Regions from separate parts of the Nocardioides sp. ChNu-99 genome, predicted to be linked through region 1. Evidence: predicted binding sites of a transcription regulator. Region 1 holds the regulator's gene; each other region holds the start of a gene.

Region 1 (4,941 bases):
CACCGACTGACCACCCGTATTCACCTGCGCGGAGGTTTGCTGCGCCACGTCTGCTCAGCAGACCCCCGCACAGCCCGTCGACACGACGCCCGGTGGCGTGCTCCCTGCGCAGCGAAGTCGATCGCCACGCCTCGTCCTGCACCGCGTGGGCGCGGCTCCGCTGATCGACGCCTTCGTCCACAGGCGCCCGTGCGACGGGTAGCCGCGCCCCGCGAGTCTCGTTAGATTCGACAGCACGCCGGCGCGATCGGGGCGCCGGACACCTCGGGAGGATCCATGCGCCTGCGACGACGCCTGCTCGCCTGCACCCTGGCCGGTACGACGGCACTCACCGCCTGCACCAGCAGCTCCGGCGAGACCGACGACGCCGACCCCACTGGCGGCACCAGCAGCTCCGGCGCACCGGTCGAGTCGACCAGCACCGCCTCTACGCCCCCGCCACTGCCCGACGAGGCCACCGGCGACGACGACGCAGCCGCCATCGCGTTCGTCGAACACTGGGTCGAGTTGGTGAACTACGCCTTCCTGACCGGGGTGGGCGACTCCGCCAGGGCCCTGGCACCCGGGTGCGAAAACTGTGCCGCGGCCATCGACAACATCGAGAGCACTTTCGGAGACGCGGAACCGGGCTCGTGGACCGTTGATGGAGGCGAGACGTTCGATCCCCAGGCTCCCGATCGAGCCACTACCGACGTTGTTGTCCTCATGAATGTTGAGATCGCCGACAACGTGATCGAGGACCCCGCGATTACAGGCACCGGAACCCTCACCTTCGGCTTGAAGCGGACCGACGGATCGTGGGAGGTGTCATGGCTCGACGCAGCAACCGCGGCCTAGCGGCAGCGCTTGCCACGGCATTCCTGGTTGCACCGACAACGTCGGCGGTCGCCCTCTCCGACGGAGAGGAAGAGGTGACTCCCGGAATCGATAGCTTCAACATTGTGGGTGGCAATGTCACGGGCGGCGGCACATACCAGGCCGGCCAGGGCCGCCAGAACGAGAGCAGCAACTCTCAGAACTTCGATCCGATGGCCGCATGGGCGGCCAACTACAACGCCCACGCGTGCTTGCCATCCCCGGTCAGCTTTTTCAGTTTGATCAACCCCTGCTACGCCCCGGTGGCCTGCGGCGAGGGGGCGTTGAATGCGGTGTCGCACATCGGGCTGCTCGCCGGGGCATCGGCGGTCACGTCCGAGTGCGCAGCCCCCGCCGCGGCAGCCGCACCGGTCATCACCCCGGCGCTCGTTCTCCAGGCGTTCCAGTCCGTTCCGCTGCCCGAGACCGTCCTGACGATCCAGCCGCCCGACGGGCTCACCCTGGTCAACTTCGACACGAACTTCTACACCGAGGCCGCTCCGTTCACGACCACCGTCACTCTCTTGGGCCAAGCCGTCGAGCTCGACATCACGCCCACGTCGTACACCTGGGCCTACGGCGACGGGACCACCGCCACCACCAGCACGCCCGGCGCGCCCTACCCCGACCTGCAGGTCACCCACCGCTACCAACAGACCGGCAGCTACGACGTCACCGTCACCACCACCTGGTCAGCCCGCTACCGCGTCAACGGCGGCCCCTGGCTCGACGTCGCCGGCACCGTCACCATGCCCAGCGCACCCGTGCCCCTCCAGGTCGACGAAGCCACACCCGTCCTCACCGACTGACCGGTGCCGTCGCCCCGCCGCGGGTCAGGACGTGGTTTCGAGGCTCGCTAGCGCGAGCACCTCAACCACCGGGGGCGACGGACGCGCACCACCAACGGCACGAGGGGCGGAGCCGAAGCTCCGCCCCTCGTGGTTCTTCCCCGGTGGACCGACAGGTCGGGGTCGAAGCGACCTGTCGGGGTCTGTGGCCGCCCGAGCGCGCGCCGACGGGATGCCGGGCGCGGGGCGGCCGGGGTCAGCTGGTGGGCACCACCAGCAGCTGACCAGCCTGCAGCGAGCCGCTCGACATCGCGTTGAGGGAGCGGATCTCGTCGATGACGCTCTGGACGCTCTCGCCGTCGGCGGCCCGCTCCGACGCGATGGCCCACAGCGTGTCGCCAGCGCCGACGCGCACCGTCTCGGTCGTGCCGGTCGGGCCGGGCTCGTCGGTAGCGGACGAGACGGAGCCCAGCACGACGCCGAGCGCGAGCATCACCAGGAGCGCGAGCGCGACGACGACCACACGACCCCGGTGGGTGAGCCGCACGGTGCTGCGACGAGCGGACTGCGCGGCGACGGAGCGCGGCGCGGCCGGACGACGGGTGCGGACGGCGGGAACGGCGTACGTGCTGCTCATGATGACCTCCAGGGGAAGGAGTCGGGTCGGACGAGCTGATGTCTACCGACGGCCACCGACAGTTCTGATCCGCAACCGCTCCAGACCCACTGTCGATCATCCGTTCGATCGAACACGTGCTCGACAGTAGAGCAGGTGTTCGAACCAATCAAGGGTGCAGTCGAACATTTCTTCGAGCCTCCCCGCACGCCGACCGACACGCCGGTTCGAACAGATGTTTGATGCCGGAGGTCACGAACGACTAGCGTGACCTGCGTCGACCGGGCCCGGCCCGATGCCCGACGCAGCGGCACGGTGGCCCGGGCGCACGACGGAACCGGTCCACCGAACAGGCAGACGGAGCGCGCCCCGGCGCGGGAAGAAGGCGGAGATGGCCAGCAGCAGCAAGAGCGACGAGACGGGCGCCACGGTCGAGGACCTGTCCGCCCTTCCCGAGCCCGCCGCCGGCCAGGCCCGCCTGACCCCCCGCCAGGCCAAGGTGCTCGCCGTCATCACGCAGGCGCTCGACGACCAGGGCTACCCGCCGAGCATGCGCGAGATCGGCGAGCAGGTCGGCCTCACCAGCTCCTCCTCGGTCGCCCACCAGCTCAAGGCGTTGGAGGAGAAGGGCTACCTGCGCCGCGACCCGAACCGGCCGCGGGCCATCCAGGTCGTCACCCCCGGCTCCCCCGAGCGCGCCGCCGTCTCCTCCGTCACCGACCCCGACCTCGACGCCGTCCTCGACGAGACCGGCATCGGCGACGCCCAGCCGGCCGCGACGTACGTGCCGGTCGTCGGGCGCATCGCCGCCGGCGGCCCGATCCTGGCCGAGCAGCGCGTGGAGGAGGTCTTCCCCCTTCCGCAGCAGCTCGTCGGCGACGGCACCCTCTACCTGCTCGAGGTCTCCGGCGACTCGATGGTCGACGCCGCGATCTGCGACGGCGACTACGTCGTGGTTCGCCAGCAGCCCAACGCCGAGAACGGCGAGATCGTCGCGGCCATGATCGACGGCGAGGCCACCGTGAAGACCTTCCAGCGCAAGAACGGCCAGGTCTGGCTGCTGCCGCACAACCCGGCGTACGACCCGATCGACGGCACCCACGCCACCATCCTCGGCAAGGTCACCGCGGTCCTGCGCCGCCTCTGAGCCACCTGCACCCGCGCCCGCCCGGGCACCGGCCGTCCCACCCGCGGTCGATGCCCCGGTCGGGCGGGGTGCGCCGTACCCTTGCGGGGACCCGCTCCGAGGAGGTGCCATGTCGGCTGACGCGCCCCGCTTCCCCGTGCTGGAGGCCGCCGACGGCTACGACATCGCCGCGGTCGACCGGCACGTCGCGACGCTGCTCGACGACGTGCAGCGCGGCCGCCGCACCGGCTTCCACCCCGGCCCCCTCGACACCCGGCCGTTCGCCCTCGTCCACCGCTCGCAGGTGTACGACGCACGCGCCGTCGACGCCTGGTTCGACCGCTGCTCCGGCGAACTCGAGGCCCGGCGTCACCATCCCTCGGGGCTCGGCCGCGCGACGTACGACGGCGACCTCGACGACCCGCCGGAGCTGCGCGACGTGCCGGCGTCGCAGCCCGCGACCGACGACCACACCAGCACCATCCCCACCTGGGCCCGCATCGTGGCGCTCCTCGTGATCGTCGCGCTGCTCGGCAGCTACGTGCTCTCCTTCTTCTGACCCGCACCCGCCGTCCGCACCCGCCGCCCGCACCCGCCGCCCCACCCACCCAGTCGACCTCCGGGTGAACTCCCGCCGTCCGGACGGTGCTCACATCACCGTTCGCGGGACCTGGCCCGTTTTTCGTCGTTCAATGAGGTGTGACCGAGGCCTCATCCCCCACCCGCACCGACGCTGGAGTCGAGCAGCAGCTCGCCCTCCCGTCCGTGCCCCGCCGTACCGTGCTCGCCGGCGGCGCCCTCGTCGGCGCCGCAGCGCTCGTCGTCAGCCCCTTCGACGACGACGAGGCCCGCGCCGCGCTGGCCGGCGCGTCGCCGTACTTCCGCCACGGCGTCGCCTCCGGCGACCCGCTCGCCAACCGCGTCGTCCTGTGGACCCGTGTGACCCCCACCCCCGACGCCACCCCCGGCTCGGGCCGCGGGCCGGCGGTGACGGTGGAGTACCAGGTCGCGACCGACACCCGCTTCCGCCAGCTCGTCACCCGCGGCACCGTGCGCACCGACGCCGCCGCCGACCACACGGTCAAGGTCGACGCGTGGGGCATGCAGCCGGGCCGGTGGTACTACTACCGCTTCCTCCACCGCGGCGTGGCCAGCCCGGTGGGGCGCACCAAGACGGCGCCGGCCTACACGAGCGCGCCCGCACGCCTGCGGATGGGCGTCGTCTCCTGCGCCAACCTGCAGGCGGGCTACTTCCACGCCTACCGCCACCTCGCGGCCCGCAACGACCTCGACGCGATCCTCCACCTCGGCGACTACCTCTACGAGTACGCACCCGGGCAGTACGGCATGGGGCAGGACGACGTCGACGTGCGCCGCCACGTGCCCGCCCGCGAGATGGTCTCCCTCGCCGACTACCGGCAGCGCCACGGGCAGTACAAGGAGGACCCCGACCTCCAGTGGCTGCACTCGAAGTACCCGTTCGTCGTCACCTGGGACGACCACGAGTCGACCAACGACGCCTGGCGCGACGGCGCCGAGAACCACCAGCCGGGCGA
Region 2 (4,941 bases), on a different contig from region 1:
ACGTCCCACTTCGCGGGGGCGACGACGGCGCGGAACACGGCGCCCCCGGCCTCGGCCCGCGCCTGCAGGTCGGTGAGGTAGGTCGCCCACTCCTGCGCCCCGGCCGCGTCGAGGCGCACCCGGCCGAGCGCCTGGGAGAGGTTCAGGTTGCGGTCGTCGCCGAAGAAGTGGAAGCCGTCCTCCCCCACGACGTACGACGTGCCCGCCGCCGCGACGGCCTCGGTGAACGCCGCCTCGGACGCGGCGCGGCGCTCCGGCCCCCACGGGTCGGCGGCGGCAGGGTCGTCGGCGGCCTCGGGCGGCGTACCGGGCGTGCCGGTCGTATTGGTTCTGTTGGTCGTGCTGCTCGCCGGGTCGTCCGCGGGACCCGCCTCGTCGGAGGTCCCGGAGCACCCCGCGAGGGCGAGGAGCAGCGCGGCACCCGCGACGGTACGGCGGCACTGGCGCACGGGCGTGTCCTCCCTGGGCGAACGAGCTGGGTCGATCGTAGGCCGGTCCGTATCGTTGACCCCATGGCCTACGACGTGGAGAAGACCGACGAGCAGTGGCGGTCCGAGCTGTCCCCCGCCGAGTACGCGGTGCTCCGCCAGGCCGGCACGGAGCGCGCGTTCACGGGTGAGTACACCGACACCGAGACGACCGGCGTCTACCGCTGCAAGGCGTGCTCGGCGAAGCTGTTCGAGTCCGACACCAAGTTCCACTCGGGCTGCGGCTGGCCGTCGTTCTACCAGCCGATCAGCGACACGATCGAGTACATCGAGGACAACTCCCACGGCATGAAGCGCGTCGAGGTCCGCTGCGCGTCGTGCGGCTCGCACCTGGGGCACGTGTTCCCCGACGGGTACGGCACGCCGACCGGCGACCGCTACTGCATCAACTCGATCTCGCTGACGCTCGAGCCGCGCCCGGAGGCCTGAGCGGGGACCCGCCCGCGACCCCGTAGGGTTCCGCGGGTGGATCACCGCACCAACAACCTCGACGGGCTGCGCCTCGTCGGCGCCCTCATGGTGCTCGTCGGGCACGGGTTCGTGCTCGTCGGGCGCGCCGAGGAGACGCCGAAGTTCGGCGGGTTCTCCCTCGAGACGCTCGGCGTCGTCATCTTCTTCTCGATCTCGGGCTACCTGATCGCAGCGAGCTGGGCGTCGAAGCGCGACCTGGTCGCCTACTTCGCCGCGCGGTGCCTGCGCATCTTCCCCGCCCTCGCGGTGCTCGTGGCGGTGACCGCGCTCGTGCTGGGACCGCTGGCCTCGTCGGTGGGCGCCCGCTCGTACTTCTCGGACCCGCTGACCTGGGACTACTTCCGCAACATCGCGCTCTACCACCAGAACGTGCTGCCCGGCGTGACAGACGACCTGCCCTACCCGGCGTCGATCAACGGGTCGCTGTGGACGCTGCCCATGGAGTTCGTCTGCTACCTGCTGGTGCCGCTGCTGGTGCTGCGCGACCACCGCTTCCGCCTCGCCGCCCTGCTCGTCGTGGTGCTCGGGCTGTGCTGGGTCGCCTACCAGCCCAACGGCACCTTCGACCGCGTGTGGGGCTTCGCGCCGGAGCAGTTCGCCCGGTTCGCCGTGCTGTTCATGGCGGGCTCGCTCATCCGCCTCGCGGTCGAGCGGTGGGGCCGGGGCTTCCTGCGCGCCGACGTCGCCGTCGCGCTGCTCGCGGCGCACGTGCTGGTGCAGCAGGTGCGTCCGGACCAGCTGCACTGGTACGCCTGGCTGACGTTGCCCTACGTCGTGCTCGTCGTCGGGATGGGCAGCACGCCGTACTTCCGGCGCGCCGCCCGCTTCGGCGACCTGTCCTACGGGATGTACCTGTGGGCGTTCCCCGTGCAGCAGCTCTTCGTGCTGTGGTTCGGCACGACGCGGCTCGCGGTGAACTTCGTCGTCGTTGCCCTCGTGACCGCGGCGCTCGCCTACGTCTCGTGGCACGTCGTCGAGAAGCCGAGCCTGGCGGTCAAGGACAAGATCCTCGCCCGCCGGGCCCAGCGCTCGATCAGCCGTCAGGAGACGGTCGGCATCCCCTGACCCCGCCAGGCCGCGAAGCCGCCGACCACGTCGGTGGCGTCGTGGAGGCCCAGGCGCTGCAGCGACTCGGCCGCCAGCGACGAGGTCGTGCCGTGGGCGTCCAGCACCACCACCGCGAGGTCGTAGTCCGCCTCCGGCAGGCGCTGCGGGCTGCGCGGGTCGAGCAGCCACTCCAGGTCGACCCGCTCGACGACGACCGGACGCAGGCGCGGGTCGACCTCGCCCTGCTCGCGGCGGGTCCGCTCGGGACGGATGTCGACGATCAGCGCCCGGCGCCACAGCACGGACTGGTACGCCGCCCGCGGGCTCAGGCGGTGCAGCCGGGCCCGCGCCTCCGCCAGCATGTCGTCGACACCGTCGAACCAGACCTCCTCGAAGCGGGGGCCGGCCGGCGCCGCCGGCGTGCGGGGCGTGGTGGTGCGGGTGGTCGCGGAGGTCGCGGCAGTCGCGTACCAGGTCTCGATGGCCGGGGCGCTCACAGCTGCACCCCCGCCTGCTCGACGCCGACCACGGACAGGCGCCCGCCGCGCTCCTCGTAGCGCGTCATCGCGGTCAGCTTCGGCGCGTACGCGTGGACCGACAGTGCCGTCGTACCCGTCTCGTTGCGCACCGTGTGCACGTGACCGCCGGCGTACGCGCGGGCCTCGCCGCGCCCGACGTGCCAGGCCGAGGGGGTGCCGAGCTCCCACGTGTGCTCGGTCAGCCGACCCCGCAGGGTGGCGTAGGCGCCGCGCGAGCCGGCGTGGTCGTGCCAGCCCGTCGAGAACCCGGGTGGCCACGTCAGCAGCCACACCTGCAGCTCGGGCGTCGCGTGCAGCTCGAGCGACTGCCGGTCGGGGTGGGTGAGGTCGACCAGCTCGTGGAGGTCGGGGTCCGCGGCGATCTCGCGGAGCGTCTGGAGGAGGGGCAGCACCGCGAGCCCGGCCGGGGTCTCGCGGGCCGGTCCGTCGGTACGGCGGATGTTCTGCAGCGTCATGGTGGCGTCCTGGGGTGTCGCCCGGTGGTCCGGGCCTCGGTCGTGCCGGGTGCTCAGCCGCGCGCTGGCGCGGCGACGGCCCGCGGTGCGGGCGTGGTGGTCGGTCTCAGAGCGAGCAGCGACGGCAGCGACACAGGGCGCTGGCGGTCAGGCGGAGGTCGACGTGCAGACGCCAGACGGCGTCGTGCGTCGCGACCGCGAGACCGTGGGAGGACATGGGTCATTCGTAGCAGAGGCGCCCCGACGCGGTCGCCCGCGTGGTCACATGGTGGACGGTACGGCGCGGGTCCGCCGCGCCCGGTCGGTGGTTGAGGTGGGCGCGTCAGCGGTGGTCGAGGTGGGCGCGCCAGCGCTGGTCGAGGTGGGCGCGCCAGCGGCCCTCGAAACCACGCCCGCACGAGGTCGGCGGTCTGCGCTCCGGTGGTTGAGGTGGGCGCGCCAGCGCCCCTCGAAACCACGCCCGGGCAGACACAGCGAGGTCGGCCGGGACCCGGCGAGAAAGACTCAGAACTTCTTTCCCCAACCCCCGTTCGCGGACCCGGAACTGTCGGTGGCCACCCCTAGCGTTGTCCGTATGAACCACCCGAGCACCGCAGTCGTCGAGGCCCCACCCGCCATCGACACGCCGGCGCTGCTCGCTACCGCCCGAGCCGCTGCAGCGACCCAGCGTGCGGCGGAGGTAGCGGCGTTCGTCGCGGTCGCCGACTGGGCCGACGCCCACACCGACGGCAAGGCCGGCGCCGTCGTGGGCGACCCCATCGGTCCCCTCGGGCTCTGGCACGACGACCCCAGCTCAGTGCCGGGCGGTGACCGGTTCCTCGAGCTCGGCGGACCCGGCGCACCCCTGGTCTCCGAGTTCTGCCTGTACGAGATCTCCGCGGCGCTCGGCCGCTCCGTCGCGTCCGGCCGGCCGTTGGTCGGTGACGCGATCGAGCTGCGTCACCGCCTCCCGCGGCTGTGGGCCCGGGTCCACGCCGGCGCCGACCCGGCCACGCAGAAGCAGGCACTGCCGGTGTGGCGGGCACGGAAGATCGCGGCCCTGACCCGCACGCTGACCGCCGAGGCGGCTGACTTCGTGGACCGGAACCTCGCCCCCGTCGCCCATCGCGCCACCATGCCGACCGTCGAGCGCCTCGTCGCCGAAGCGGTGGTGCGGTTCGACCCCGAGAACGCCGAGCTCGACCGGGCGGATGCGGACGCCGGCCGTTACTTCACGGTCGAGACCTCTCCCGTCGACGCGGCGTCGCCGTGGACCGGTGTGGTGCCCGTCCACGGCACCCTCGACCTCGCCGACGCCCTCGACCTGAACAACGCCGTCCAACGAGTGGCTGCCGACCTCGCCGCCGCCGGTTGCGACGCGGACCTCGACGTACGCCGCTCCATGGCCCTCGGCGAGCTCGCACGACGCCAGACCGCACTCGACCTCTACGGTGCGGAGGCAGACGCTGGGCAGGCGGCCGGCTCGACCCGGGCACCCGCCCGTCAGGTCGTGCTCTACGTCCACCTCTCCGACGCCGCCATCGCCTCACACCGACCCGGTGACGGACCCGGCATCGACGCCGCGACCGGGACCACGGGCATCGACCTCGCCCGCCTCGAGAACACCGGCAGCCTCGTCACGGCCGACCAGGTCCGCGACTGGTGCCGCACGCCCGGCACGAAAGTGGTCTTGAAGCCGGTGATCGACCTCAGCGGGCATGTGGCGGTCGACGCGTACGAGGTCCCCGACCGGATCGCCGAACGAGTGCGCCTCGACCGGCCCACCTGCGCCTTCCCTTACTGCGGCAGAGCTGCACGAGGGCTCGACCTCGACCACACCGAGCCCTACCGGTGGGAAGCAGCACCCGGCGCCGGCCAGACATCCACGACTAATCTCGCGCCGCTCTGCCGAGGCGAGCACAGGGCCAAGACCCATCCGTCGCTGTCAGGGGCGAGCCCACC
Region 3 (4,941 bases), on a different contig from region 1:
CGCGGGCTCGTCGAGACGGGCGAGCAGCCGGTCGCGCTGCTCCTCGGGCGAGATGTGCAGCATCACCTTGACGACGCGGACGCCGTCGGCGACCAGGTCGGCCTCGAAGTCGCGGATCGCTGCGTAGCGGCGGTCCACCTCCTCGGCCGGCACCAGTGAGCGCACCCGGGCGATGAGCACGTCCTCGTAGTGCGAGCGGTCGAACACGCCGATGCGGCCCGGGGCCGGCAGCCGCGAGCGGACGCGCCACAGGAAGTCGTGCTCGAGCTCCTCGGGCGTCGGGGTGCCGAAGGAGGCGATCGCCACGCCCTGCGGGTCCAGGGACCCGATCACCTTCCGCACCGTGCCGCCCTTGCCGGACGTGTCCATCCCCTGCAGCACGAGCAGCACGCGTCGTGCGTCGGGCCGGGTGCGTCCCTCGGCGAAGAGACGCTCCTGCAGGTCGGTGAGCTCGGCGACGACCGTGCTCAGCTCCTCCTTGCCCGCGGCCTTGCCGCCGTCGAAGCCGGGCGTGGCGCCCGGGTCGATGTCGGCCAGGGAGAAGGCGCCGTCGGGTGCGCGCAGCAGCGAGGTGTCCACCGCGCCACTATGGCACCCGGGGCTCAGTCGTCGGCCGGCTCGTGGTCGGAGTCGTCGACCTCGCGGCCCTGGCGGCGCAGCTCGTCGCTGACGACGGCGTACGCCGTGCCGGGGCTGTACCCCTTCCGGGCGAGCATGCCGACGAGGCGACGGGTGGCCACCGGGGCCTCGACCCCCGAGAGGGAGCGGAGCCGCTTGCGCACCAGCGCCCGGGCCGTCGCCGTCTCGTCGTCGGGCTCGATCTCGTCGAGGGCCTCGCGGGCGACCTCGTCGTCGACGCCCTTGCGGCGCAGCTCCTGGGCCAGCGCCCGGCGCGCCAGGCCCTTCGCGGACCGGCGCCCGTCCACCCACGTGCGGGCGAAGGCGGCGTCGTCGACGAGGCCGACCTCCTCGAACCGGTCGAGGAGGCGGCTCGCGACGTCCGCCGGGACCTCGCGCGCGGCCAGCTTGTCGGCCAGCTCCTTGCGGCTGCGCGCCCGCCCCGTCAGCTGGTCGAGCAGGATCGTGCGGGCGACCTGCTCGACGTCGGCGTCGGGGCCCTCCGCCACCGGGTCGGGCGGCGGAGGGGCGTCGAGCAGCGCGCGCAGCTCGGCGGGATCAGAAGTCATCGACGCCGATCGGCTCCGCCGGCTGGTCGACCTGCGGACCCACGCCGAGCTTCTCGAGGATCTTCTTCTCCAGCTCGTCGGCCAGGTCGGGGTTGTCGCGCAGGAAGTTGCGCGCGTTCTCCTTGCCCTGGCCCAGCTGGTCGCCGTCGTAGGTGTACCAGGCACCCGCCTTGCGGACGAGGCCCGACTCCACGCCCACGTCGATGAGGCCACCCTCGCGGCTGATGCCCTTGCCGTACATGATGTCGAACTCGGCCTGCTTGAACGGCGGTGCGACCTTGTTCTTCACGACCTTCACGCGGGTGCGGTTGCCGACCGAGTCAGTGCCGTCCTTCAGCGTCTCGATGCGCCGCACGTCGAGGCGGACCGAGGAGTAGAACTTCAGCGCCCGGCCACCCGTGGTGGTCTCGGGCGAGCCGAACATGACGCCGATCTTCTCGCGCAGCTGGTTGATGAAGATCGCCGTCGTGCCGGCGCCGTTGAGCGCACCGGTCATCTTGCGGAGCGCCTGGCTCATGAGGCGGGCCTGGAGACCGACGTGGCTGTCACCCATCTCGCCCTCGATCTCGGCGCGGGGCACGAGCGCCGCGACCGAGTCGATGACGATGAGGGAGAGCGCGCCGGAGCGCACCAGCATGTCGGCGATCTCCAGCGCCTGCTCGCCCGAGTCGGGCTGCGAGACGAGGAGCGCGTCGGTGTCGACGCCCAGCGCCTTCGCGTAGTCGGGGTCGAGCGCGTGCTCCGCGTCGATGAACGCCACGATGCCCCCGGCGCGCTGGGCGCTGGCGACCGCGTGGAGCGCGACGGTCGTCTTTCCCGACGACTCCGGGCCGTAGATCTCGACGACGCGCCCGCGCGGGAGCCCGCCGAGGCCGAGGGCCACGTCGAGGGCGATCGAGCCCGTCGGGATGACCTCCAGGGGAGCGCGGGCGTCGTCACCCAGACGCATCACCGAGCCCTTGCCGAACTGCTTCTCGATGCTCGCGAGCGCCGTGTCGAGCGCCTTGCCGCGGTCTGCACCAGCCATGGTGTCCATCCCCTCCGAGCTCGTGGCCCGAGTCCAGCGGCAGCGTGCGCTGCCTGTGTCGTTCGCGTGGGCACGACGCTAGGACGAGCCACCGACAACGGTGGTGTGCCGCCGGCGCCTGGGGAGATCTCGACCCGATCTCGTGCCTGTGTGGGAAAAGCGTAGACGAACAGGTGTTCGATGTCAGGCAGGACCCGTGCGCGGCGTGTCGGCGCGTCCGGGTCGCCCCGCTCAGCGCTCGGAGTCGGGCAGCTCGAGCGCGCGGTGCACCACCGCCCAGACCTCGCGCGGGTCGACCCCGGCGTCGAGCGCCTCCACCACCGTGCGGTTGCCGAGCGCCGGGTGCACCTGCGTCTGGGCCCAGGAGCGTGCGAGGCGGGGACCGACCGCGACCTCGAGACGCGCCCAGAGCTCGGTGTGCCTCACGCCCGCTCCCCCGGCGTCGCGACCGCCGGCGGGGCCGCGGGGGTGCGCGGCGCCGTACGGGCGGCGGCGGGCAGGGCGTCCCGCACCGGGGAGCCGACGTCGTGCAGGTGGTGGACGACGTCGTGCAGGTGGTACTGCCCCAGCGAGACCAGGGTGAAGGCGGAGCCGTTGCTGCGCAGGCCCGTGCGGGCGAGGTCGCCGGGACCCACCTGCGCGTAGCGGTGCGCCACCTCCTCGGCGGCCTCGGCCAGCTCGTCGGCCACCACCGCCGGGTCCTGCTCGTGGTAGCGCCCGGCGACGGCGGCCGCGTCCTGGTCCCAGTTCGCGAACCGGGCCGGCCCGGGGTCGGTCCCCAGCACGAGCGCCAGGCGCTCGTCGAAGACCCGGTGCACGTCGCGGACGTGCGCGCCGTACTCCAGCGGGGACCACGTGCCCGGCCGCGGCCGCTCCGCGGCGCCCGGGCGGGCCAGGACGCGGTGCCACGCCTCGGCCGTGACGGACAGCAGCGACGGCAGGTCCTCGACGTCGAGGGCGCCGCTGGCGGTCCCGCAGTCGGGGCACGGCCGGTCCAGGACCCAGGTCCAGTCCTTGAGGTCCGGCGCCGGCGCCTCCCACGAGCTGCTCACCCCCGCATCCTCTCAAGGCCCACCTGGGCGATGATGGGCGGATGGCCGAGTACGCGACCCGCTCCGCGAACGAGCGCGACCTGCCCCGGATCGCCGCCATCTACAACCACGCCGTCGAGCACTCGCTCGCCACGTTCGACCTCGAGCCCCCCGACACCGACTACTGGCGCGCCCGCCTCGACGGCGAGCACCCGGGCGACCACCTCCTCGTCGCCGTCGACGCACACGACCACGCGGTGGGCTACGCCTACTCCTGGTCGTTCCGCCCCCGTCCCGCCTACGCGCTGACGCGGGAGACGTCGATCTACCTCGACGGCTCGGTGCGCGGCCGCGGCGTCGGCCGGATGCTCTACCCGGCCCTGCTGCAGACCATGGCGGTCTCCGGCGTGCACACCGCGATCGCGGCCGTCGCGCTGCCGAACCCCGCCAGCGAGCGGCTGCACGTGGCGTGCGGGTTCGCCAAGGTCGGCGAGTTCAAGGAGGTCGGCAACAAGTTCGACCACTGGGTCGACATGGCGTTCTACCAGCGGATGCTCGTCAACATCCCGACGGGCGACGCCGTCCTCGACTGACCCGGGGCGGCCCCGGGCGGCCCCGGGCGCAGCGGTCCGGGACTGTCGGTGCGGCCTGTCAAGATGTCCGGCATGGTCGGACCCCCCTCGGCGCTGGAGCGCTTCAGCCCGGTGACGCAGGCGTGGTTCCGCGCCGCGTTCCCCGCGCCGACGCCCGCGCAGGAGGGCGCCTGGAACGCGATCGGCACCGGCCGGCACGCGCTGGTCGTCGCACCCACGGGCTCGGGCAAGACCCTCTCGGCGTTCCTGTCGGCCATCGACCGGTTGTTCTCGACGCCCCCGCCGGAGGAGGCCGCTCACCGCTGCCGGGTGCTCTACGTCTCGCCCCTGAAGGCCCTCGCCGTCGACGTCGAGCGCAACCTGCGCTCCCCCCTCGTGGGCATCCGCGCGACCGGCGAGCGTCTCGGTGTCGAGGTGCCACCGGTGGCCGTCGGGGTGCGCTCGGGCGACACGTCGGCCGCCGACCGCCGCCGCCTCGGCACCCGGCCGCCCGACATCCTCATCACCACCCCCGAGTCCCTCTTCCTCATGCTCACCTCCCAGGCCCGCGAGAGCCTGCGGGGCGTCGAGACCGTGATCCTCGACGAGGTGCACGCCGTCGCCGGCAGCAAGCGCGGGGCCCACCTCGCGGTCACCCTCGAGCGGCTGGACGCCCTCCTGCCGCAGCCCGCCCAGCGGATCGGGCTCTCCGCGACCGTGCGCCCCATCGAGGAGGTGGCGCGCTTCCTCGGCGGCGGCGCCCCGGTCGACGTCGTCGCGCCGCCCTCGGAGAAGGCGTGGGAGCTCGAGGTCGCCGTCCCGGTCGAGGACATGACGACTCCGGGCGAGTACGACGAGACCGACCCCGACAGCGGTCGCGCCGCCTCGTCGATCTGGCCGCACGTGGAGAACCGCGTGCTCGACCTCGTCGAGGCCCACCGCTCCACCATCGTCTTCGCCAACTCGCGCCGGGTCGCCGAGCGCCTGACCGCCCGCCTCAACGAGCTGGCGGCCGAGCGGCACGAGGAGCGCGCGGCCGCCGAGCCCGACGGGCCCGGCCACGACGCCGACCACGACGCCGACCACGACGCCGACCACGACGCCGACGACCTGCCGCAGCGGCC

What was found. Region 1 encodes LexA, which represses DNA repair genes until DNA is damaged. Its sites were predicted from a motif close to TCGAACANNTGTTCGA; they were not measured.
Region 2: KK617_RS13580 (HNH endonuclease signature motif containing protein) is a predicted target of LexA. The motif match lies at 3,519-3,534, and genes of this name have one in related genera.
Region 3: recA (recombinase RecA) is a predicted target of LexA. The motif match lies at 2,380-2,395, and genes of this name have one in related genera.

Annotation. Positions count from the first base shown of each region.
Region 1 covers NZ_JAHWBL010000004.1:103,010-107,950, reverse strand. Annotated here, with positions in the region: gene KK617_RS02965 (PKD domain-containing protein) at 1-10, shown strand, start outside; gene KK617_RS02960 (DUF6318 family protein) at 277-837, shown strand; gene KK617_RS02955 (PKD domain-containing protein) at 810-1,664, shown strand; gene KK617_RS02950 (LysM peptidoglycan-binding domain-containing protein) at 1,900-2,280, opposite strand; gene lexA (transcriptional repressor LexA) at 2,651-3,406, shown strand; gene KK617_RS02940 (hypothetical protein) at 3,516-3,944, shown strand; gene KK617_RS02935 (alkaline phosphatase D family protein) at 4,085-4,941, shown strand, end outside.
Region 2 covers NZ_JAHWBL010000042.1:12,359-17,299, reverse strand. Annotated here, with positions in the region: gene KK617_RS13605 (hypothetical protein) at 1-449, opposite strand, end outside; gene msrB (peptide-methionine (R)-S-oxide reductase MsrB) at 513-917, shown strand; gene KK617_RS13595 (acyltransferase) at 954-2,024, shown strand; gene KK617_RS13590 (rhodanese-like domain-containing protein) at 2,000-2,503, opposite strand; gene KK617_RS13585 (cysteine dioxygenase family protein) at 2,500-3,000, opposite strand; gene KK617_RS13580 (HNH endonuclease signature motif containing protein) at 3,575-4,941, shown strand, end outside.
Region 3 covers NZ_JAHWBL010000007.1:3,431-8,371, reverse strand. Annotated here, with positions in the region: gene KK617_RS04040 (PPK2 family polyphosphate kinase) at 1-579, opposite strand, end outside; gene KK617_RS04035 (regulatory protein RecX) at 603-1,187, opposite strand; gene recA (recombinase RecA) at 1,177-2,214, opposite strand; gene KK617_RS04025 (DUF3046 domain-containing protein) at 2,446-2,640, opposite strand; gene KK617_RS04020 (DinB family protein) at 2,637-3,266, opposite strand; gene KK617_RS04015 (GNAT family N-acetyltransferase) at 3,308-3,838, shown strand; partial or broken gene KK617_RS04010 (ATP-dependent helicase) at 3,911-4,941, shown strand, end outside.